Regions from separate parts of the Rhodococcus sp. MALMAid1271 genome, predicted to be linked through region 2. Evidence: riboswitches for the same ligand, from Rfam matches in the RefSeq annotation. Region 2 holds a riboswitch; each other region holds the start of a gene.
The links. A riboswitch is a leader RNA that binds a small molecule or an ion and turns the genes downstream of it on or off. The one in region 2 is predicted to bind cobalamin.
Positions count from the first base shown of each region.

Region 1 (2,258 bases), on a different contig from region 2:
CTATCGAGCCCGGCCACGCCGGAAGCAGCAGCGCGCACACTACCAAGCCCAGACCGAGCAGGGCCTTGTCCGATACCGCTCGGTCGCGCCACGCGCTCGACCACGCCGCATTGTCCACGGACAGTCCCCGCACGGCCGTGCGGCGGGCGGCGCTCAGCTCGACGTCGCGGTGGTCGCGGAATCGTTGCGGCGCCGGCCCCGCAACGCACCGATGGTGTACCCCAGAACGGTTCCGCCCAAGGCTGCCTGCAGCGCGAACAGTCCCGACTCGACCTCGCTCGAGGTGGGCGCGAAGACCGACTGGAACCAGGGCTGGTAGTCCGGGTGGTCCTCTTCGATGCGGCTGGTCGCGGCCGAATCCGTACCCACGAACCGCTCCTCGTCTCCGCTTCGGCGCGAATCCACGACCAGTGCGATGCCGACGATCGCGACGATAGCGGCGATCAACAAGATGGTGGTCACTGTGCTCTTACGCATCGGCTGCTCGATTCTCTGTCGACGGGGCGTCGGTGACGGCTGGGACCTTCGGTGCCTTCAGCACCCCGAGTCTGATCAACTCCGGCATCGCAACGCTGCGCAACACTCGAATCACGAGCACGCCGAGCAGCCCCTCGGCGATGGCCAACGGAATCTGTGTGACCGCGAAGATCGACAGGAACTTGGCGACCGCTCCGGCCACCCCCGTCTGTGGATCGGGGAAGGCCAACGCGATCTGCACCGAGGTGGTGCAGTACGTCGAGAGGTCGGCGAAGACCATCGCGAAGAACACCGAGATCGACAGACCACCGCCCAGCGAGGTCGACAGGCGATACGCTCCGTACCCCACCCAGGGACCCACGATCGCCATCGAGAACGCGTTCGCGCCGAGGGTCGTGAGCCCGCCGTGCGCGAGAAGTACCGCTTGGAACAGCAGCACCAACGTGCCGAGGAACGCCATCACCGGGGGCCTGAACAGCACCGCGCCCAGGCCGGTACCGGTCGGATGGGACGAACTTCCCGTCACCGACGGTAGTTTGATGGCCGAGAGCACGAACGTGAACGCTCCGGCCGCGCCCAGCAGCAGTCGACTCTCCGGATTCTCCCTGACCTGTCGAACGACTGCGCGGGCACCGTGAACGACGAACGGTGCTGCGACGCAGGTCCATACCGCCGCATGTACGGGCGGCAGAAATCCTTCTGCAATATGCACGTGTAACTCCCTGGATGACGCGTCCGATGTGAGTCGACGTGCTGGTTCGGCAATCTGACTTACGGCTCGACACGTCGAGTCCGCTCACAGTGGCGCGACCGTCCCGGAATTTCACCGGGTTCCCCGCACCAGCACACTTCGAGCTAGATGATTGCACGAACCGAGTCGATCCGATCACCGGACGGGCAGTCGATCGCCAGAATCCTCGTTCTGCCGCTTCCTCGGGGACGGCTGGGCTACCAGTCGGTACGGTGTGACTGTGAGCACTCCACGCATTCCCTCCGGTACCGCCAAGACTCTCGGGCCCGTCAACTGGGTGATCTGCAAGGTCATCGCCAGGGGCGCGGGGGTGCCGAATCCGCATCTGTTCACCACCCTCGGCCGTACCGGTGGGCTGTTCCGCGCCTGGCTGTTCTACAGCGGGCATCTGATGCCCGGAGGCAAGATCTCGCGCAAGGAATCCGAACTGGTGATCCTGCGGGTCGCGCACCTGCGCGAGTCCGCATACGAGATGGACCACCACATTCGACTGGGCAGGCGCGCAGGTATCGACCGTGATCTGCTCGAGTCGATCAAAATCGGCCCGGACGCACCCGGACTGGCGACGCGGTACCGCACCATTCTGACCGCCGTCGACGAACTGGTCGCCACCAAGACCCTCACCGATGCCACCTGGACCGAGCTGACGATGCAGTTCGACGAACGTCGCCTGATCGAGTTCGTGTTGCTGGTCACCCAATACGACGGTCTGGCAACCACTCTCGGCACGCTGCGCGTCGAGCGCGACTTCACCGAACGCTAGGCGATGCCCACCGATCGTCCGATACCCACCTCGCGGGCCGCACGCGGCGGGGCACTGGGGCGCGCGGTGGCCGGCCAGGCCATCCGCGGTGCAGGAGCACGGATTTCGATGGCAGGGCGGTCCGAGGAACTGCGACGACAAATCTCGGAGAAGAGGTCCCTGCAGGCTGCCGATCAGCTCGTGACGGTGCTCGGCAGCATGAAGGGCGCGGCGATGAAGCTGGGCCAGATGCTCTCGGTACTCGACCTCACTCTGGTACCCGAGGAG
Region 1 covers NZ_JBMIRQ010000046.1:3,373-5,630, forward strand. The annotation lists gene cbiQ (cobalt ECF transporter T component CbiQ) at 1-118, opposite strand, end outside; gene ACOQFP_RS03505 (energy-coupling factor ABC transporter substrate-binding protein) at 154-477, opposite strand; gene ACOQFP_RS03510 (energy-coupling factor ABC transporter permease) at 470-1,189, opposite strand; cobalamin riboswitch at 1,216-1,337, opposite strand; gene ACOQFP_RS03515 (carboxymuconolactone decarboxylase family protein) at 1,443-1,991, shown strand; gene ACOQFP_RS03520 (ABC1 kinase family protein) at 1,995-2,258, shown strand, end outside.
Region 1: linked by a shared signal. The riboswitch ahead of ACOQFP_RS03510 (energy-coupling factor ABC transporter permease) and the one ahead of ACOQFP_RS19560 (ABC transporter substrate-binding protein) in region 2 are both predicted to bind cobalamin.

Region 2 (2,258 bases):
GTAGAGCGGCAGCAACTTTCTCGACTCCGTCGATGGTGCGAATCGATGGGTTGAGATCGGCTCCGTTGACCACGATGTAGCGCTTGTCCTCGACGGCGGTCAGTCGGCTCGTGACGGGATTCGATTCGAGGAATTCGATCTTGCTGCCGAGTGCGTCCCCGGCGATGCTGCGCCGACTCAGATCCGCCAGCACGAGCGCGGTGGGATTGCGATCTGCAACGCTCTCCCAGTTAACCTGTGGCCATTCGTCGGTCGTGTCCGCATAGATGTTGTCGGCACCGACCGAATCGGTGATGATGCCCGAGGAGCCACAGCATCCCGCCATGTACGGGGTGTCGGTGTCGGCGAACCAGTACGCCAAGCGCACACCCGATGCGTCGACGGCACCGGAGGCCTGCGAGAAACGGTCCTGCAATTGCGCGACGAAGCGTTCCCCGCGATCACGCACGTCGAAGATTGCCGCCAGATCGCGGATCTCCCGATACACGGTGTCGATCTCGAGCGGCGTGGTGCGTGCGCCGTCGGAATTGACACTGTCGTCGGTCTTTCCGTCACAGTCTGTGGGAGAGAGATAGTTCGGCACACCGAGCTGCTCGAACTGATCCCGATCGGCGACGCCTCCCGGCCCGAGGGTTCCGCTGAAGGACGCCGAGACGAAGTCGGGCTCGGTATCCAACACCACCTCCAGGGACGGCTTGTTGTCCGCCAACCTCGGTACTGTGGAATTCTCCGATTCGAGATTCGAGCGGACCGGGTCCGTCCAGGTGGCCGTTCCGACCATGCGGTCGGCCAAGCCCAGTGACAGCAGGATCTCCGTCGAACTCTGGTTCAGAGACACCGCGCGCTGCGGAGGCGCATCGACGGTGACCGCGCGTCCACAGTTCTCGATGGTCAGCGGGTAGTCGGCGTTGGTGACGGAGACGGCGGCAGTGGGCGGTGGGGAGGAGCAGCCGGCCACGGCAAGAACGGAGACAGCGCCTAGTACGGCGAGAGTGGTACGCATCGAAGAGCTTCCTGCTTGGGGCTCGTGTCGCGGAGCCGCGGGTGGGGTGAACCACGACGCCCGAGCATTCGGACTTCGAGCTCTCGCCCGTCACCGTTGCGCGCCAGCTCCGGAATTGCACCGGATTCCCTCGTTCGTCGCGTGCTGACCTTATCGTGTGCGGTACCCGAAAGGTCAGCGTGCTGCTGCCGACTCCGGCTCGAGTGGGACACTGCGAGGAAAAGTACTGCGCGCCAGCACGACCACGGCCAGCGAAGCGGCGACCAGAACAGTAGCGGCGGCAGTGACCGTCACGATGCCACTGAGGTCGATGAAGGCGCCGCCCACCAGTGCACCCGTGGCAATCGCCAACTGGAAGGCCACGACATAGATCGCCGACGCCTTGTCGGTATCTTCCGAGGCTGCCCTGACCACGGCGGACTGTAGACACACCGGGATCGTGGTGAACGCCATTCCCCACAATGCAATGGCCCCGACGGCGAACACGGCCAGCCCACCCGGCGCTCCGATCAGCGTGCACCACAAGATCGCGACCGCAGCGGCGACTGCGCCCAAGGCCGCGATGGTGGAGTACCGCGGCCACCGGTCGTAGGTTCGGCCGATCACCCATATACCGATGACCCCGAACAGGCCGTACAGCATCAACATCAGGGTCAGCGTCGTTCCGGCTGAACCGATCGCACGATCGACGATGAGTGAGAAATACGTGTAGGCGACGAAGTGGCCCAGGACCGCCAGGAAAGTCACGCCACACAAGATGGCCAGGGTGCCGTCGAGCACTCGCGGTGTCTTTTTCCGTACCTCATCGGCTCGGCTGGTCGGCAGCGGCGGGAGTACGAAGTACAGTGCCACCGCGATAGCAGTTGCAACGACTCCGAGAATTGTTGCAGCCATTCGCCATCCGAGCCATTGACCCATCGCCGCGGTGAGTGGATTCCCCGCAACCAGTGCCAGCGAGGTACCGACGTAGACGGTGGCTATGGCCTTGCCTTGCTTACCGGGCAACGCAAGCGAGGCTGCGACGGGTGCGACGACGGCCCAGAAGATGCCGTGCGTTGCGGCACAAAGCATTCGTGAGATCACCAGCATGGGGTAGCCGACCGACACTGCCGACAGTAGCTGCGACAGTGCCAATGCGGCGACGGTGATGACCATGACGCGTCGGCGCGGCCACTCTTGCACGACTCTGATCAGCGGAATCGTCATCGCAGCGACACCGTAGGCGTAGAAGGTCAGCAGCAGTCCGACGGCAGAT
Region 2 covers NZ_JBMIRQ010000108.1:386,609-388,866, reverse strand. The annotation lists gene ACOQFP_RS19560 (ABC transporter substrate-binding protein) at 1-1,003, opposite strand, end outside; cobalamin riboswitch at 1,010-1,132, opposite strand; gene ACOQFP_RS19555 (MFS transporter) at 1,178-2,258, opposite strand, start outside.

Region 3 (2,258 bases), on a different contig from region 2:
GCGTCGGTGTCGTGCACCGAGCACGGTCCGACGACGACGATCAGGCGATCGTCACGGCCGTCGAGAACGTCGACGACTCCGGCGCGGCCGGTACGGACCGTGGCCGAGATCGCATCGTCGACGGCATGTTCGCGGCGCAGCACCGACGGCGCTGCCAGCGGGCTGATGCTGATCGTTCGCTGATCGTCGAGCGATGGGGTTTCGAGAGAGAGTGTCATGAGAGGGCGTTCCTGTTCTCGGGCCGGCCCTCATGCTCCACGCGCACTTCGAGCCGGTCTGCATCCGGCTCGTGGGGTGGAGGTCAGCGCATGGCGTCGCTGGCTGACCCACCCGGGGCCGGCCTGCTAAACCAGAAATACGTGCGCTGCATGGGATGTACCGTAACAGACCGTCGGCGACGGCATCTATGCTCGTCCCTGCAGTCGGTTCGCCGGGTGGTCACGAGGAGCCCCGAAGTTCACCACGGCGTCGAAGCGATGCGTTGATGTCTTGCGCGTCGTGAGAGGGAACCCGGTGAGAATCCGGGACTGTCCCGCAGCGGTATGCAGGAACGACCGCCGTCAACGAGCACTGGAGAAGCCTCTCTGGGAAGCGACGGCCAGTAGGTGTGATCTCCGATCACGTGCCTGTGAGTCCGAATACCTGCCTCCTGTGCTGCGCGCGCCGCGCGTAGCGGTTCACCGCCCCGTGGAATGGGCGAGTAGACCTGCAGCTTGTTCGGCGTATGCCGACGCATGGGGCTCAGGTTCTCGCACGCTCGGTGGTGTGCCACCCACCTGTGACGTACCTGGAGAAACACGACGTGACATTCGAATTCACCACCACGATCCTCGGGTCCCCCCGAATCGGACCGAAGCGCGAGTTGAAGAAAGCTGTGGAGTCCTACTGGGCAGGCGCACTCGATGCGTCCGCTCTCGAATCGGTGGCCGAAAGGCTCCGCGAGGACAATCTGAGGGGCTTGCTCGCGGCCGGCCTCGACTCCGTTCCGGTAGGCACCTTTTCGTACTACGACCACATCCTCGACACCGCGGTCATGCTCGGCGCGCTACCGAAACGGGTGCAGGACATCGAGAACGAACTGGACCGGTACTTCGCCGCGGCCCGCGGCAACGACACGGTTGCACCACTCGAGATGACGAAGTGGTTCGACACCAACTACCACTATCTGGTCCCGGAGATCGCACCGGACACGGTGTTCTCCCTGCATCCGGAGAAGATCCTCGACGAGCTGAAACAGGCGCGCGCGCTGGGCGTTCCGGCTCGACCCGTGCTGGTGGGGCCGGTGACGTTCCTGCTGCTGTCGAAGGCTGTCGGCAGCGGAGCCCCGCTGTTGGACCGACTCGACGAGATCCTGCCGCTGTATGCAGAGCTGTTGACGCACTTGGCCGCTGCCGGTGCCGAGTGGGTTCAGCTGGACGAACCTGCGCTCGTTGCAGATCGCACCTCGGACGAGATCGACTGCGCCACGCAGGCTTACCACTACCTCAGCGCCCTCGAGACCAGGCCGGCCATTCTGGTGGCGTCGTACTTCGGCGATCTCGGCGCCGCGCTACCCGCGCTCGCATCGACCGGGGTCGAAGGGCTCTCGATCGACGTGACGGTACCGGGCACCGTCGAGCAGATTGCCGGCGTGCCTGCGCTCGCGCACAAGCGCATCGTGGCGGGCATCGTCGATGGGCGCAACATCTGGCGAACGGATCTGGACCGAGCGCTCGCGACTCTGGGCAGGCTGCTCGGCAGCGTCGGAGCGCTCGCGGTATCGAGTTCCTGCTCGCTGCTTCATGTTCCGTACAGCCTCGCGGCCGAGACCGATATCGTCGATCCGCTCCGGTCGTGGTTGGCGTTCGGAGCCGAGAAGGTCACCGAGGTGACGGTGCTGGCACGCGCGCTGCGCGAGGGCATCGACTCGGTGTCCGCCGAGCTCGACGAGGCGCGTGCTGCACGCGAGAGCCGTCGCCGTGACCCGCGCGTCCACGACGCAGCCGTGCGGACCCGACTGGATTCGGGCATCCGCGTCGACCGCGCCCCGGCCGAGCAACGCCGCAGGGCACAGGCCGAGGGGCTGGAGTTGCCGGCACTGCCGACCACCACGATCGGATCGTATCCCCAGACCACGCAGATTCGACTCGCGCGGGCCGCGCACCGCTCGGGTGAGATCGATGACGCCGAGTACGTGCGCCGGATGCAGTCCGAGATCGCCAATACCATTGCGCTACAAGAGAACATCGGTCTCGATGTGTTGGTGCACGGTGAGCCCG
Region 3 covers NZ_JBMIRQ010000035.1:10,839-13,096, reverse strand. The annotation lists gene ACOQFP_RS01800 (3-deoxy-7-phosphoheptulonate synthase) at 1-218, opposite strand, end outside; cobalamin riboswitch at 456-664, shown strand; gene metE (5-methyltetrahydropteroyltriglutamate--homocysteine S-methyltransferase) at 803-2,258, shown strand, end outside.
Region 3: linked by a shared signal. The riboswitch ahead of metE (5-methyltetrahydropteroyltriglutamate--homocysteine S-methyltransferase) and the one ahead of ACOQFP_RS19560 (ABC transporter substrate-binding protein) in region 2 are both predicted to bind cobalamin.